Regions from separate parts of the Streptomyces sp. NPDC085596 genome, predicted to be linked through region 1. Evidence: riboswitches for the same ligand, from Rfam matches in the RefSeq annotation. Region 1 holds a riboswitch; each other region holds the start of a gene.

The links. Region 1 has a riboswitch for cyclic di-AMP ahead of ACIGA3_RS09425 (M23 family metallopeptidase). Riboswitches for the same ligand answer to the same signal wherever they lie in the genome.
Region 2: another riboswitch for cyclic di-AMP. It lies ahead of ACIGA3_RS18685 (M23 family metallopeptidase); the one in region 1 lies ahead of ACIGA3_RS09425 (M23 family metallopeptidase).
Region 3: another riboswitch for cyclic di-AMP. It lies ahead of ACIGA3_RS29780 (transglycosylase family protein); the one in region 1 lies ahead of ACIGA3_RS09425 (M23 family metallopeptidase).

The regions. Positions count from the first base shown of each region.
Region 1 is NZ_JBITTC010000002.1:860,410-864,723, forward strand. It holds gene ACIGA3_RS09410 (GNAT family N-acetyltransferase) at 1-210, opposite strand, end outside; gene ACIGA3_RS09415 (HPr family phosphocarrier protein) at 398-679, shown strand; gene ACIGA3_RS09420 (GntR family transcriptional regulator) at 872-1,552, opposite strand; gene ACIGA3_RS09425 (M23 family metallopeptidase) at 1,743-2,486, opposite strand; cyclic di-AMP (ydaO/yuaA leader) riboswitch at 2,499-2,652, opposite strand; gene ACIGA3_RS09430 (M16 family metallopeptidase) at 2,884-4,272, opposite strand; gene ACIGA3_RS09435 (M16 family metallopeptidase) at 4,269-4,314, opposite strand, start outside.
Region 2 is NZ_JBITTC010000005.1:555,642-559,955, forward strand. It holds gene ACIGA3_RS18670 (SCO4225 family membrane protein) at 1-491, opposite strand, end outside; gene ACIGA3_RS18675 (dihydrofolate reductase family protein) at 658-1,791, shown strand; tRNA gene ACIGA3_RS18680 (tRNA-Met) at 1,857-1,930, shown strand; cyclic di-AMP (ydaO/yuaA leader) riboswitch at 2,191-2,359, shown strand; gene ACIGA3_RS18685 (M23 family metallopeptidase) at 2,367-3,404, shown strand; gene ACIGA3_RS18690 (aldo/keto reductase) at 3,482-4,314, shown strand, end outside.
Region 3 is NZ_JBITTC010000013.1:84,102-88,415, reverse strand. It holds gene ACIGA3_RS29790 (cytochrome P450) at 1-190, shown strand, start outside; gene ACIGA3_RS29785 (transglycosylase family protein) at 314-1,348, shown strand; cyclic di-AMP (ydaO/yuaA leader) riboswitch at 1,530-1,708, shown strand; gene ACIGA3_RS29780 (transglycosylase family protein) at 1,713-2,423, shown strand; gene eno (phosphopyruvate hydratase) at 2,771-4,060, shown strand; gene ACIGA3_RS29770 (septum formation initiator family protein) at 4,228-4,314, shown strand, end outside.

The sequences.
Region 1 (4,314 bases):
CACGTCCTTGGCGGAGAGCCTGGGGTACGGCGCGAAGAAGCGGTAGTACTTCGACTCGTCGGACACCTGCTCGTAGAAGCTGACCAGCCGGTCGGCGTCGTCGGCGGTGATGGGCCGGATGCGCGCGGTCCCGCCGTCGCGCAGCACCACGTCCGCCTCCCAGTGGGCGGGGTACTCGTGCCGGTCCTGCCGGTCCGCCGGGGTCTGCATGGGCCCCAGGGTACGGCTCACGCGGACGGACGGCGCGAGGCGGCGGGTGGGACACGGAAGTCGGGCCGAGGCCGCGGTCCGACGACCGGTACGGAGAGGCTCCGGAGAGGTGAAGTGCCGCTCCGGGCACGGTTTCCGGTATGGGAAACTGGTCTAGACAACCTGAGAGACTGAAGGGCAGCATCACATGGCTGAGCGCCGCGTCAACGTCGGCTGGGCCGAGGGCCTCCACGCCCGCCCCGCTTCCATCTTCGTCCGAGCCGCCACGGCCACAGGCGTCCCGGTCACGATCGCCAAGTCCGGCGGTACCCCGGTCAACGCGGGCTCGATGCTGGCCGTCCTGGGCCTGGGCGCCCAGGGTGGCGAGGAGATCGTCCTCGCCTCCGACGCCGACGGCGCGGACATCGCGCTGGACCGGCTGGCCAAGCTGGTCGCCGAGGGCCTGGACGAGCTGCCCGAGACGGTCTGACCGATCCTCGGCGGAAGCCGCGTCACCCCTTTGCGGGCGGCGCGGCTTCTGCGTTTTCCGCACTTTTGGCGCTTTCGGTGCAGGGAATTCAGGCACCACGAAAAGCGCGCCGTCGGCAATTGGCGGCACGCCGGAAAAGGGCAGCACAATTGCCCGGTACGCGAATATCCCTCTTTGTATACAGCGCCCGTGTTAATTCCGGAGTCCCGCTGTGTTTACAGCGTGTTGCGTGTGCCGGACACGGTCGGCGGCGGTCCGCAGCCGGTGCGCGAGCGTCGCGCGCTCGGTGTGCAGCGCCGTGACCGCCCGCGCGCGCTCGCCGTCGCCGCGCGCCACCGCGTCCACGATCGCGCCGTGCTCCGCCCAGGTCTCCGGGAGGCTCGCCGGCCCGTCCACTGTGTACATCCAGGCGATCTTGTGGCGGAGCTGGGTGAGCGCCGAGGTCAGCGCATGGCTGCCGCACGCCTGGGCGAGCGTCTCGTGGAACCAGCCGTCCAGCGCGCGCAGGTCGTCGCTGTTGCCGAGCCGCGCCCGCTCCTGCCCCAGTCTGACCAGGCCGCGCAGCACCTTCAGATGGGCCTCGGTGCGCCGCTGGGCGGCCCGCGCGGCACCGAGCGGCTCCAGCAGCAGACGCATCTCCAGCAGGTCGGCGGCCTCCTGCTCGGTGGGCTCGGCCACGCAGGCGCCCGCGTGCCGCCGGGTCACGACGAAGCCCTCGGCCTCCAGGGTTCGCAGCGCCTCGCGGACGGGGACACGGGAGACTCCGTAGCGACGGGCGAGGACCTCTTCGGTGAGCCGGCCGCCGCGCTCGTGGACCCCGGCGACGATGTCGTCCCGGATCGCCGTGCACACCGTGTGCGCCGGAATACGCATGACCCACCTCCGCCTTAATCCCCGCGAAACGCCGATGACCGCGTCTGTTCCGTGACTCTATGGCAATGCGCGGCGATTTCCGATGGCGGACCGGAATCCATGGCTATTTTTTGGACAGCGGCCGGGGAAAGAGCTCCGGAAACGGCGAAAGCCCCGGCCTGGTGGGCCGGGGCTTTCGAAAAGATCGGGGTCAGACGTTCACGCCGTGCTTGCGGAGGTAGGCGACGGGGTCGATGTCGGACCCGTACTCGGGGCCGGTACGGGCCTCGAAGTGCAGATGCGGGCCGGTGACGTTGCCGGTGGCGCCGGACAGGGCGATCTGCTGGCCGGGGACGACCCGCTGGCCCACGCCGACGCCGATGGACGACAGGTGGCCGTACTGGGTGTACATGCCGTCGGCCATCCTGATCACGATCTCGTTGCCGTACGCCCCGCCCCAGCCGGTGGAGACCACGGTCCCGGCGCCGGCCGCGTGGACCGCGGTGCCGCTGGCGGCGTGGAAGTCGATACCGGTGTGCGAACCGGACGACCACAGGGTGCCGCCGGACTTGTAGGCGGTGGAGACATAGGAGCCGGTGACCGGCATGACGAAGGAGTTGAGGCGCTCGCGCTCGGCCTTGCGGGCGGCGCGCTCCTTGGCCTCGCGGGCCCGCTCGGCGGCGGCGCGCTCCGCGGCCTCCTCGGCGGCCTTGCGCTCGGCGGCCGCCTTCTGGGCGGTGGCCTGCGCGGCGATCTCGTCGGCGAGGGTGTCGCTGACGGTGATGACGGGGGTGAGGCCGGTGTTCTCGACGGAGTTGTCCGCGGCGAGTGCCGGGGAGGCCGCGAGGGTGCCGACGACACCGGTGGCGAGGGCCGCGACACCGGCCGCAGTTGCGGTGGTGCGCTTGACCCGGCCGGGCTTGCGGTGCTTCCCGGCGGCGCACATGAACGCCATGAGCTGGCTGGTCCTTTCCTTCCCTCTCGCCTACCGGGTTAGCTGACGGGTTCGGAGCAGGAAGGTCTCCTACGGCCGCCCTCGCATCCGCGCGGGCGCCCGATTCACCCCAGGGACTGCGGTGGGTCCCCGGCTCCCCCTACGGGGGACTCGGCGATGACTGTCCGGTGCCGCGGACGCGGCGCACTGCCTGACGAACAGCCCGGAAGAAGCTAAAGGGGACGGGAGCGGATCTTCAAACGAGTCCCGACTTTTGTAGCGCATCCCACACGCCCGAGGGGGAACCTCTGCCCCAATCCGGACATTTGGGGGCCGGTGTTCGAGCACACTCTCGAACACACGTGTGGGCCCTGACGACTCATGTGCCATCAGGGCCCACTCGCGTGTGCCTGCTCGGCTACTCGGCCGAGACCACCTTGACCTCGCCGATGCCGAGCGCCTCGACGGGCTCCTTGATCTGGGCGGCGTCGCCGACCAGGACCGTGACCAGCCGGTCGGCCGGGAAGGCGTTCACCACGGCGGCCGTGGCCTCCACGGTGCCGGTGGCGGCGAGCGTGCGGTACAGCTCAGCCTGGAAGTCGTCCGGCAGATGCTGCTCGACCTGGTCCGCGAGGGTGCCGGCGACGGCGGCGGCCGTCTCGTACTTCAGCGGGGCCACGCCGACGAGGTTCTGCACGGCCACGTCCCGCTCGGCGTCGGTCAGGCCCTCGGCGGCCAGGGTGTGCAGCACCGTCCACAGGTCCGCGAGCGCGGGGCCCGTGTTCGGGGTGTCCACGGAGCCGCTGATGGCGAGCATCGAGGCGCCGGTGCCGTCCGGGGCGGAGCGCAGCACCTGGCCGAAGGAGCGCACGCCGTAGGTGTAGCCCTTCTCCTCGCGCAGGACGCGGTCCAGGCGGGAGGTGAGGGTGCCGCCGAGGCAGTACGTGCCGAGCACCTGGGCGGGCCACACGCGGTCGTGCCGGTCGGAGCCGATCCGGCCGATGAGCAGCTGGGTCTGCACGGCGCCGGGCCGGTCCACGATGACCACGCGGCCGGTGTCGTCGGCGGTCACCGGCGGCACGGGGCGGGCCTGGCCGGGCGTACCCGTCCAGGCGCCCAGGGTGTCGGCGAGCAGCGCGTCGAGGTCGATGCCGTCGAGGTCGCCCACGACCACCGCGGTGGCGGTGGCGGGGCGCACATGGCGGTCGTAGAAGGCGCGGACGGCGCCCGCGTCGATCTTCTCGACGGTCTCCTCGGTGCCCTGGCGCGGCCGGGACATGCGCGCGGAGGCCGGGAACAGCTCCTTGGACAGCTCCTTGGCGGCGCGCCGGGCCGGGCTGGCCAGCTCGTGCGGGATCTCGTCCAGGCGGTTGCGGACCAGGCGCTCGATCTCGCTCTCCGCGAAGGCGGGGGCGCGCAGGGCGTCCGCGAGCAGATTGAGGCCCTTCTCCAGGCGGGAGGCGGGCACCTCCAGGCTGAGCCGGACCCCGGGGTGGTCGGCGTGCGCGTCCAGGGTGGCGCCGGCGCGCTCCAGTTCGGCGGCGAACTCCTCGGCGGAGTCCTTGTCGGTGCCCTCGGAGAAGGCTCGCGCCATGATGGTGGCGACGCCGTCGAGACCGGCCGGTTCGGCGTCCAGGGGGGCGTCGAGCAGTACCTCGACGGCGACGACCTGCTGGCCGGGGCGATGGCAGCGCAGCACGGTCAGGCCGTTGTCCAGCGTGCCTCGCTCGGGGGCCGGGAACGCCCACGGCCTGGCCTCGCCGGCCTGCGGCTGGGGGTGGAACTCCATGGGGGCGAGCTCGGTCACTTGGCCGTCTCCTCGTCGTCGTTGCCGGCCTCTACGGTGGCT
Region 2 (4,314 bases), on a different contig from region 1:
GCCGTGGTGATGAGCGGCCAGATGCCGGCGAAACCGGGGTCCGGCGACACGTACACGGCATACAGGAAGGACCCCACCGCCGCCGCGACCACGGCGAGGTATCCACGCGAGAGCCAGTTGTCCACCGCGGGTACCAGCAGGGCCCGCACCCGATTCGCAGAGGGCGCCTCCCCGGTTCTCGCCGCGGATCTCGTGGCGAGGGCGCCGAGCACGGCTGCGTTCCCGAGGGCACCCAGCAGGAGCCAGCAGATCGAGAAGCCGGTGGCCAGCACCTCCACCGCCACGCTGCCTTCGGTGCCCGGTCCGAAGGGAAAGGCCATGGCCAGCAGGGACAGGGGAGCCGTGAGCACCAGGGGGCTCATGGCGAGCGCGCTCTCCGGGAAGACCAGCATGGCCAGGACGGAGGCGGCGAGAACCACGAGATAGCTCCGCGCGAGCCAGTTGCCGGTGGCGAGCGACAGGAGACGGCGTGGGCGGATGGCGTGCGGCATGGGGCTTCCTTCGGGTCGGTCCGGTTCGGTGAGCTCCACAGTGGCCCGAGGGGCGCGCCCGGGGATGAGTAGCCGTACTCATCCCCGGCCTGGGGAGCGTGCGCACCGGTACCGAGTACAAAGGGGTGCACGCCCGTAGAGCCAAGAGTCCGGAGAGAGCGCGTCGATGCCCTACCCCCATGTCCTGCTGTCCGCCGCCGTCTCCCTCGACGGGTACCTGGACGACACCGGGCCCGAGCGGCTGCTGCTGTCCAGCCCCGCCGACTTCGACCGGGTGGACGAGGTGCGGGCGTCGGTGGACGCGATCCTCGTGGGGGCCGGGACGATCCGGGCCGACAACCCCCGGCTCCTGGTCAACTCGGCCGAGCGACGGGCCGGACGGGTGGCGGAGGGGCGGGCCGAGTACCCGCTGAAGGTGACCGTGACCGGCTCCGGTGATCTCGACCCGAGTGCCAATTTCTGGCACTTCGGCGGGGAGAAGCTCGTCTACACGACCGACGCGGGGGCGAAGCGGGCCGCGGGCCTCCTCGGGGACACCGCCGACGTGGTCCCGCTCGGCACCGGCCTCGACTGGCGGGCGCTGCTGGCGCATCTGCACGACGTGCGCGGAGTGCGGCGGCTGATGGTCGAGGGCGGCGGCACCGTGCACACCCAGCTCCTCCAGCAGGGCCTCGCCGACGAACTCCAACTGGTCCTCGCCCCGCTCTTCGTCGGCGACCCGGCCGCCCCCCGCCTCTTCGGCCCCGGCGCCTACCAGGGCGGCCGGCTGCGGCTGACCGGCAGTCGCCGGATCGAGGACGTCGTCCTGATGCGGTACGAGCCCACCGCCCCCGGCACCGGTCCGCTGGACACCGCCGCCGACCGGCACTGGCTGCGCACCGCCTGTGAGCTGGCAGCGCTCTGCCCGCCCTCGGACACGGCCTTCAGCGTGGGCGCGGTCATCGTCGCGGCGGACGGCACCGAGCTGGCGCGCGGACACTCCCGCGAGGACGGCGACCCGGTGGTCCACGCCGAGGAGGCCGCGCTCGCCAAGCTGGACCCGGCCGACCCGCGCCTGCCCGGCGCCACCGTCTACAGCAGCCTGGAGCCCTGCGCCCACCGCGCCTCCCGGCCCGTCCCCTGCGCCGGGCTGATCCTGGCGGCCGGGGTGCGCCGGGTGGTCACCGCCTGGCGTGAGCCGGACACCTTCGTCACCGCGGCCGACGGCGCCGGAGTGCTCGGCGCCGGGGGCGTGGAGGTGGTGACGGTGCCCGAGTACGCCGCTCTCGCACAGCTGCCGAACGCTCACCTTCCGCACTGAGGCCCACGTCACGGCAGCGTGTGTGCGTCGGACCCCGCGGATGACGTATGCTTGAGACACAACGACGCGGGGTGGAGCAGCTCGGTAGCTCGCTGGGCTCATAACCCAGAGGTCGCAGGTTCAAATCCTGTCCCCGCTACTGAAACTCAGGGCCGGAATCCAGTAAAACGGATTCCGGCCCTGAGTGTTTTCCGGGGCGGATGGCGTTTTTGAGTCACCAGCAAAACTCCTGTGACTCCTGAAGCGTGGTCAACTCGCCCTGTTCACGCCGTTCCTGACCGGTACGCACCCCTCCAGAACGTCAAACGATCAAGCCGAACGGGCTTGGAATCCAGTGCGCGTGTCTATTAACGTTCGATAACGCAGCGCGGTCGTTACAGCCGTCAGCAGAGACGGCGCCGTGCGCACACGCCGAATCCCGCGAGGGAACCGGGGACCCACCAACTTGGGGTGAATCGCGCCCGATCCGCCGTGCACCGCTCTCGGAGCACGCCGGGTTTACGCGCGTAGGAGACCTTCCTGCTCCGAACCCGTCAGCTAACCCGGTAGGCGGAGGAGGAGAGGAGTGCGCCCGCGTGGCGTCCAACCGGCCTGCCCCACAAGCCCCGTTCGCGCCGGACGCGAGTGAACCCTTCGCCTACGGCGCCCCCCGTGCCGAAGACGGCGCGTGGGAGGAGTGGAACCCCACCGAGGAGTCCGTTTCCCTCGGTCCTGCCGTACGCGGCCGCCACCGGGTGGCCAAGCAGCGCGGCGGCGGACTCGCCCGCAGCTCCACCGTCCTCGGCGTCGGCGTCATCGCCGCCGTCGGCGCGGGCGGCATGGCCAGCGCCAACACCGGCAAGCCGCCCGTGTCCATCGCCCTGCCCGACCTGCCCTCCGTGGACTCCCTGATCGACGGGCACCACACGGACGCGCCCGCCGCCTCCCTCACCGGCGTCGCCACCGCCACGGCCACCGCCGCCAGTGACGACTCCGCCTCCGACGCGGGCGAGGCGCTGCGCAGCCGGATCATGGCCCAGGCCGAGCGGCAGCAGAGCAAGGCCGACAGCCGCGCCACCGCCGCCGCCGTCGCCAAGGCCGACCAGCAGGCCGCCGACGCCGCCGCCAAGGCCGCGAAGGAAGCCGCCACGAAGGCCGCCGAGGCCAAGGAGAAGGCGGAGGCCGACGCCGAGCAGAAGGCCGAGGCGGCCCGCCTGGCCACGCTGGCCAAGCAGTACACGCTGCCGACCTCCTCGTACACGATCACCTCGACCTTCGGGCAGGCCGGGGCGCTGTGGTCCTCCGGGTACCACACCGGTCTCGACTTCGCCGCGCCCACCGGCACGCTGATCAAGGCGATCCACAGCGGCACGATCACCGAGGCCGGCTGGGCCGGGGCGTACGGCTACCGCACGATCCTCACCCTCGACGACGGCACCGAGCTCTGGTTCTGCCACCAGTCCTCGATCAACGTCAGCACCGGTCAGAAGGTCTCCACCGGCGAGGTCATCGGCCGCGTCGGCGCCACCGGCAACGTCACCGGCGCGCACCTCCACCTGGAGGTCCACCCCGGCGGCCAGCCCACCGGCATCGACCCCGGCGCCTGGCTGCGCGGCAAGGGCCTCACCCCCTGAGGTACCCGGCCGGAGTTTGACCGGGTCCTTGCCCGGAACCGGAATGGGCGGGACCCGAGTGATCGTTGAGAAGAGACATGACTGCTTCTCTGCGCAAACTCGGCTCCTCCTCCCTCGAGGTCTTCCCGCTCGCCCTCGGCGGCAACGTCTTCGGCTGGACCGCCGACCGGGACACGTCCTTCGCCGTCCTCGACGCCTACCTCGCCGCGGGCGGCAACTTCATCGACACCGCCGACGCCTACTCGGCCTGGGTCGAGGGCAACAAGGGCGGCGAGTCCGAGACGCTCATCGGTGAGTGGATGCGGGCGCGCGGTGCCCGCGACCGGGTCGTCATCGCCACCAAGGTCAGCCAGCACCCCGACTACAAGGGCCTGGGCGCCGCCAACATCAAGGCCGCCGCCGACGCCTCCCTGCGCCGCCTGGGCACCGACCACATCGACCTCTACTACACCCACTTCGACCAGCCCGAGGTGCCGGTCGAGGAGATCATCGGCGCGCTGGACGAGCTGGTGCGGGCGGGCAAGGTCCGCTACATCGGCGCCTCCAACATCAGCGCCGAGCGGCTGAAGGAGTCCCTGGACTTCTCCGACCGTGCGGGCCTGGCCCGCTATGTCGCCCTCCAGCCCCACTACAACCTGGTCTCCCGCGACACCTACGAGGGCCCGCTCCAGGACGTCGCCGCCCGCGAGGGCCTGTCGGCCGTCCCGTACTTCGCGCTCGCCTCCGGCTTCCTCACCGGCAAGTACCGGCCCGGTACGACGGTCGACAGCGCCCGCGCCGGCTCGGCCGCCAAGCACCTCGACTCCGAGCGCGGCCAGAAGGTCCTGGCGGCGCTGGACGAGGTCGCCGCCGCCCACGACACCGCCGTCGCCACCGTCGCCCTCGCCTGGCTCGCCGCCCAGCCCACGGT
Region 3 (4,314 bases), on a different contig from region 1:
CCGGCTGGAGGGCCAGACCGCGCTGGCCACCCTGCTCACCCGGCTCCCGGACCTGCGCCTGGCGGCCGATCCGGCCGAACTGCGCTGGCGCGGCGGGCTCATCATGCGTGGACTGCGCACACTGCCGGTGGAGTTCACACCGGTCGGTCCCAGTCGTGAAAGCGCACATGACGGACGTTCAACTATGTGATCTTCACGTGATCTGTGCGGCATGAACTTGTGACAAGCGATCGTCTGCCGATACGTTCACCCATCAGTGTGGCGCCGAGCACCACTTGCCACGCCGTACTGCTGTCGCACGAAAGGCAACCGCATGCTCTCCGGGAACGGTAGGCACCGTCGACCCCGCCAGGCTCCGGCGCTCCTCGTCGCGGCCGGCGTGACCACGTCCGCCATCGCCATCCCGCTCCTCGGGGCGGCGAGCGCGAACGCGGCCGACGGCACCACCTGGGACAAGGTCGCCGAGTGCGAGAGCGGTGGCTCCTGGAGCGCCGACACCGGCAACGGTTACTACGGCGGCCTCCAGATATCCCAGGACGACTGGGACAAGTACGGCGGCACGCAGTACGCGGCCAGCGCCGACCAGGCCAGCCGTTCGCAGCAGATCTCGGTGGCCGAGAAGATCCTCGACGAGCAGGGCACCACCCACTGGGCCACCTGCGCCCTGCTCGCCGGACTGACCTCCAACTCCGGCTCGGTGGACGTCGACACGGGCGTGAGCGAGTCCCCGTCCGCGGACCAGGACGGCTCCGGCGGCGGTACCGACAAGGCGGACGAGACCCCCGACGCGGGCGCTTCGTCCGATGATTCCGACTCGTCCGGACTGGGGAATTCGTCCCCCTCGTCCGACTCCTCCGCCAAGGAGACCGGCAAGCCGTCCGCGAGCGCCGAGGAGAAGGCCGGTTCCGGCCACTCCGGCAAGGACACCGACACCTCCCGCTCCGGCGCCTCGGCGCCCGCGGCCTCCGGCGGTGGGTACAAGGGTGGCGGTTCGGCCTCCAGTGCCCCCGCGGCCAAGGAGTCGGACGACTCGTGGGAGGCCGGCGGCTCCTGGAGCCTGGTCGACACCGGTGACCTCGGTGGCGGTGGCCGTCACCGCGGGGGCAGCGCCGAGGAGAGCGTGACGGGCGGTCAGCACGCGGCCGGAACGGGCCGCCATGCCACCGCCTCCCCGACCACCTACACCGTCCGTGACGGTGACACGCTCGGCTCCATCGCCGACTCCCTTGACGTGGACGGCGGGTGGGAGGCGCTCTACTCCGCGAACAAGCAGGCCATCGGCTCCGACCCGAACCATGTCGACCCCGGTCAGACCCTGAAAGTGCCGGGCGAAACGGACGCCGAATAGCGGAATCTGACACCCACTATCCTCTTATATGTCCCATTTGGCGAAAGTGTGGGATGACTCTCAGAAGCCCTGATCGTCTTTGAATTTCGCCGCGACGCGTGTCTACGGTCGGGACCGCTCGTCACCACGAGCACCCGTGGCCGCAACGCCGAATCCTGCCAGCGGCCCTCGGGGACAACCGTCGCGTCAAGCGCCGTAGGCAGGAGCGGGGGACCCAAGGTAAGTGCCCGAACCGGTGATTGACGCCGGTTGGGGCTTGGGGTGAAGCCACGCCTTCCGGGAGTACGAGGGAGGGGTGGCCGGGCAACTCAACCGGCCCGAACCCGACAGCTCACCTCGCAGGCGTCGGTGAGGGGATCGATCCATGCTGTTCTCCAGCAAGGGCAAGCACCGTCGCCCGTCCAAGACCGTCCGTGTCCTCGCGCTCGCCGGTGTCGCCGGCGCGGCCGTCGCGGGCCCGGTGATGGCGTCGGGCAGTGCCTCCGCCGCCACCGGCTCCGAGTGGGACGCCGTCGCCCAGTGCGAGTCGGGCGGCAACTGGTCCATCAACACCGGCAACGGGTACTACGGCGGTCTGCAGTTCTCCGCCTCCACCTGGGCCGCGTACGGCGGCACGCAGTACGCCGCCACCGCCGACAAGGCGGGCAAGGAGCAGCAGATCACCGTCGCCGAGAAGGTGCTCTCCGCCCAGGGCAAGGGCGCCTGGCCGGTCTGCGGCACGGGCCTGTCCAGCACGCCGTACAGCGGCTCCGCCGCCCCGGCGAGCCCGGCTCCCGCCACGGAGAGCAAGACGGAGGACAAGGCCGCGGCCGTCACCTCCGACCGCGCCGCCGACGAGCAGACCGCTTCCCGCTCCACCGAGCGCCCGGCCGCGAGCAAGACCGTCACCACCCCGACCGGTGAGAAGGTCGAGAAGGGCGACGGCGAGTACAAGGTCGTCAAGGGCGACACGCTCAGCTCCATCGCCACGAAGCACGGTGTCAAGGGCGGCTGGAAGAAGCTGTTCGACCTGAACAAGGACATCGTGAAGAAGGCCGACCTCATCTACCCCGGCCAGATGCTGCACCTGAAGTAACCGCGACCCGCTCACGGGACCGGCCCCCGACCCGTCCGGCCCCGTGAGCTCCCGGTCCCCTGACGGACCCCCGCCCCGGTACGCGTTCCCCCCGCGCGCCGGGGCGGTGCGCGTTCCCCCGGCGGGTCCCATCGCCCAGAACCCTTTGCCCGGACCCTTTGCCCGGACCGTTTGCCCGGACCCTTTGTTCCGGGCGTGAACAATGGGTACGGTCTCCCTGCACCACCCCGTTCACAGGGCGGTCGGTCGATGGCCGGCACCCCTGGGACGGTTAGGCTCTAGGCGCAAGGCATGCCATCCGGCATCCGCCGCGCACTCATTGCGTCACATCCACGAAGGAGATGCTCGTGCCGTCCATCGACGTCGTCGTAGCTCGGGAAATCCTGGACTCCCGAGGCAACCCCACGGTCGAGGTCGAGGTCGGCCTCGACGACGGCAGCACGGGCCGTGCCGCCGTCCCGTCCGGCGCCTCCACCGGTGCCTTCGAGGCCATCGAGCTGCGTGACGGTGACCCGAACCGCTACCAGGGCAAGGGTGTCGAGAAGGCCGTCCTCGCCGTCATCGAGCAGATCGGCCCGGAGCTGGTCGGCTACGACGCCACCGAGCAGCGCCTGATCGACCAGGCCATGTTCGACCTGGACGCCACCGACAACAAGGGCTCGCTCGGCGCCAACGCCATCCTCGGCGTCTCCCTCGCCGTCGCCCACGCCGCCTCCGAGGCCAGCGACCTGCCGCTCTTCCGCTACCTGGGCGGCCCCAACGCGCACCTGCTGCCGGTGCCGATGATGAACATCCTGAACGGCGGCTCGCACGCCGACTCCAACGTGGACATCCAGGAGTTCATGATCGCTCCGATCGGCGCGGAGTCCTTCTCCGAGGCCGTCCGCTGGGGCGCCGAGGTCTACCACACCCTCAAGAAGGTCCTGAAGAACAAGGGCCTCGCCACCGGCCTCGGCGACGAGGGCGGCTTCGCCCCGAACCTCGGCTCCAACCGTGAGGCCCTCGACCTCATCCTCGAGGCCATCAAGGAAGCCGGCTACACCCCCGGCGAGCAGATCGCCCTCGCGCTCGACGTCGCCGCCTCCGAGTTCTACAAGGACGGCAAGTACCTCTTCGAGGGCAAGGAGCGCTCCGCCGCCGAGATGACGGAGTACTACGAGGAGCTGGTGGCGGCCTACCCGCTGGTCTCCATCGAGGACCCGCTGTTCGAGGACGACTGGGCCGGCTGGAAGGTCCTGACCGACCGCATCGGCGACAAGGTCCAGATCGTCGGCGACGACCTGTTCGTCACCAACCCCGAGCGCCTCGCCCGCGGCATCGAGGAGGGCATCGCCAACTCCCTGCTGGTCAAGGTCAACCAGATCGGCTCGCTGACCGAGACCCTGGACGCCGTCGAGATGGCCCAGCGCAACGGCTACAAGTGCATGATGTCCCACCGCTCCGGCGAGACCGAGGACGTCACCATCGCCGACCTGGCCGTCGCCACCAACTGCGGCCAGATCAAGACCGGTGCCCCGGCCCGCTCCGAGCGCGTCGCCAAGTACAACCAGCTGCTGCGCATCGAGGAGATCCTCGACGACGCCGCGGTCTACGCCGGCCGCAGCGCCTTCCCGCGGTTTCGCTCTGCGAACCAGTAAGCACAGCAAGGGCTGACCTAGGCGCGGGCCAGCCCCGCCCGTCGTACCTACGTCCCCGGACCCGGTCCCGTACCGTGTCCGGGGACGTACGCACGTGTGAGCCCAGCAGCGCACGGCACGAGAAGCACAGCACAAGACGCACAGGCACAGTGGAGGCGGAGAGCCAGATGGCCGCGAGGGACCGGGACCGTTTCTCCACCACGACCAGGCTGCGGCTGCTCGGTGAGCAGACGGCGGCCCGCGTCTACCGTTCC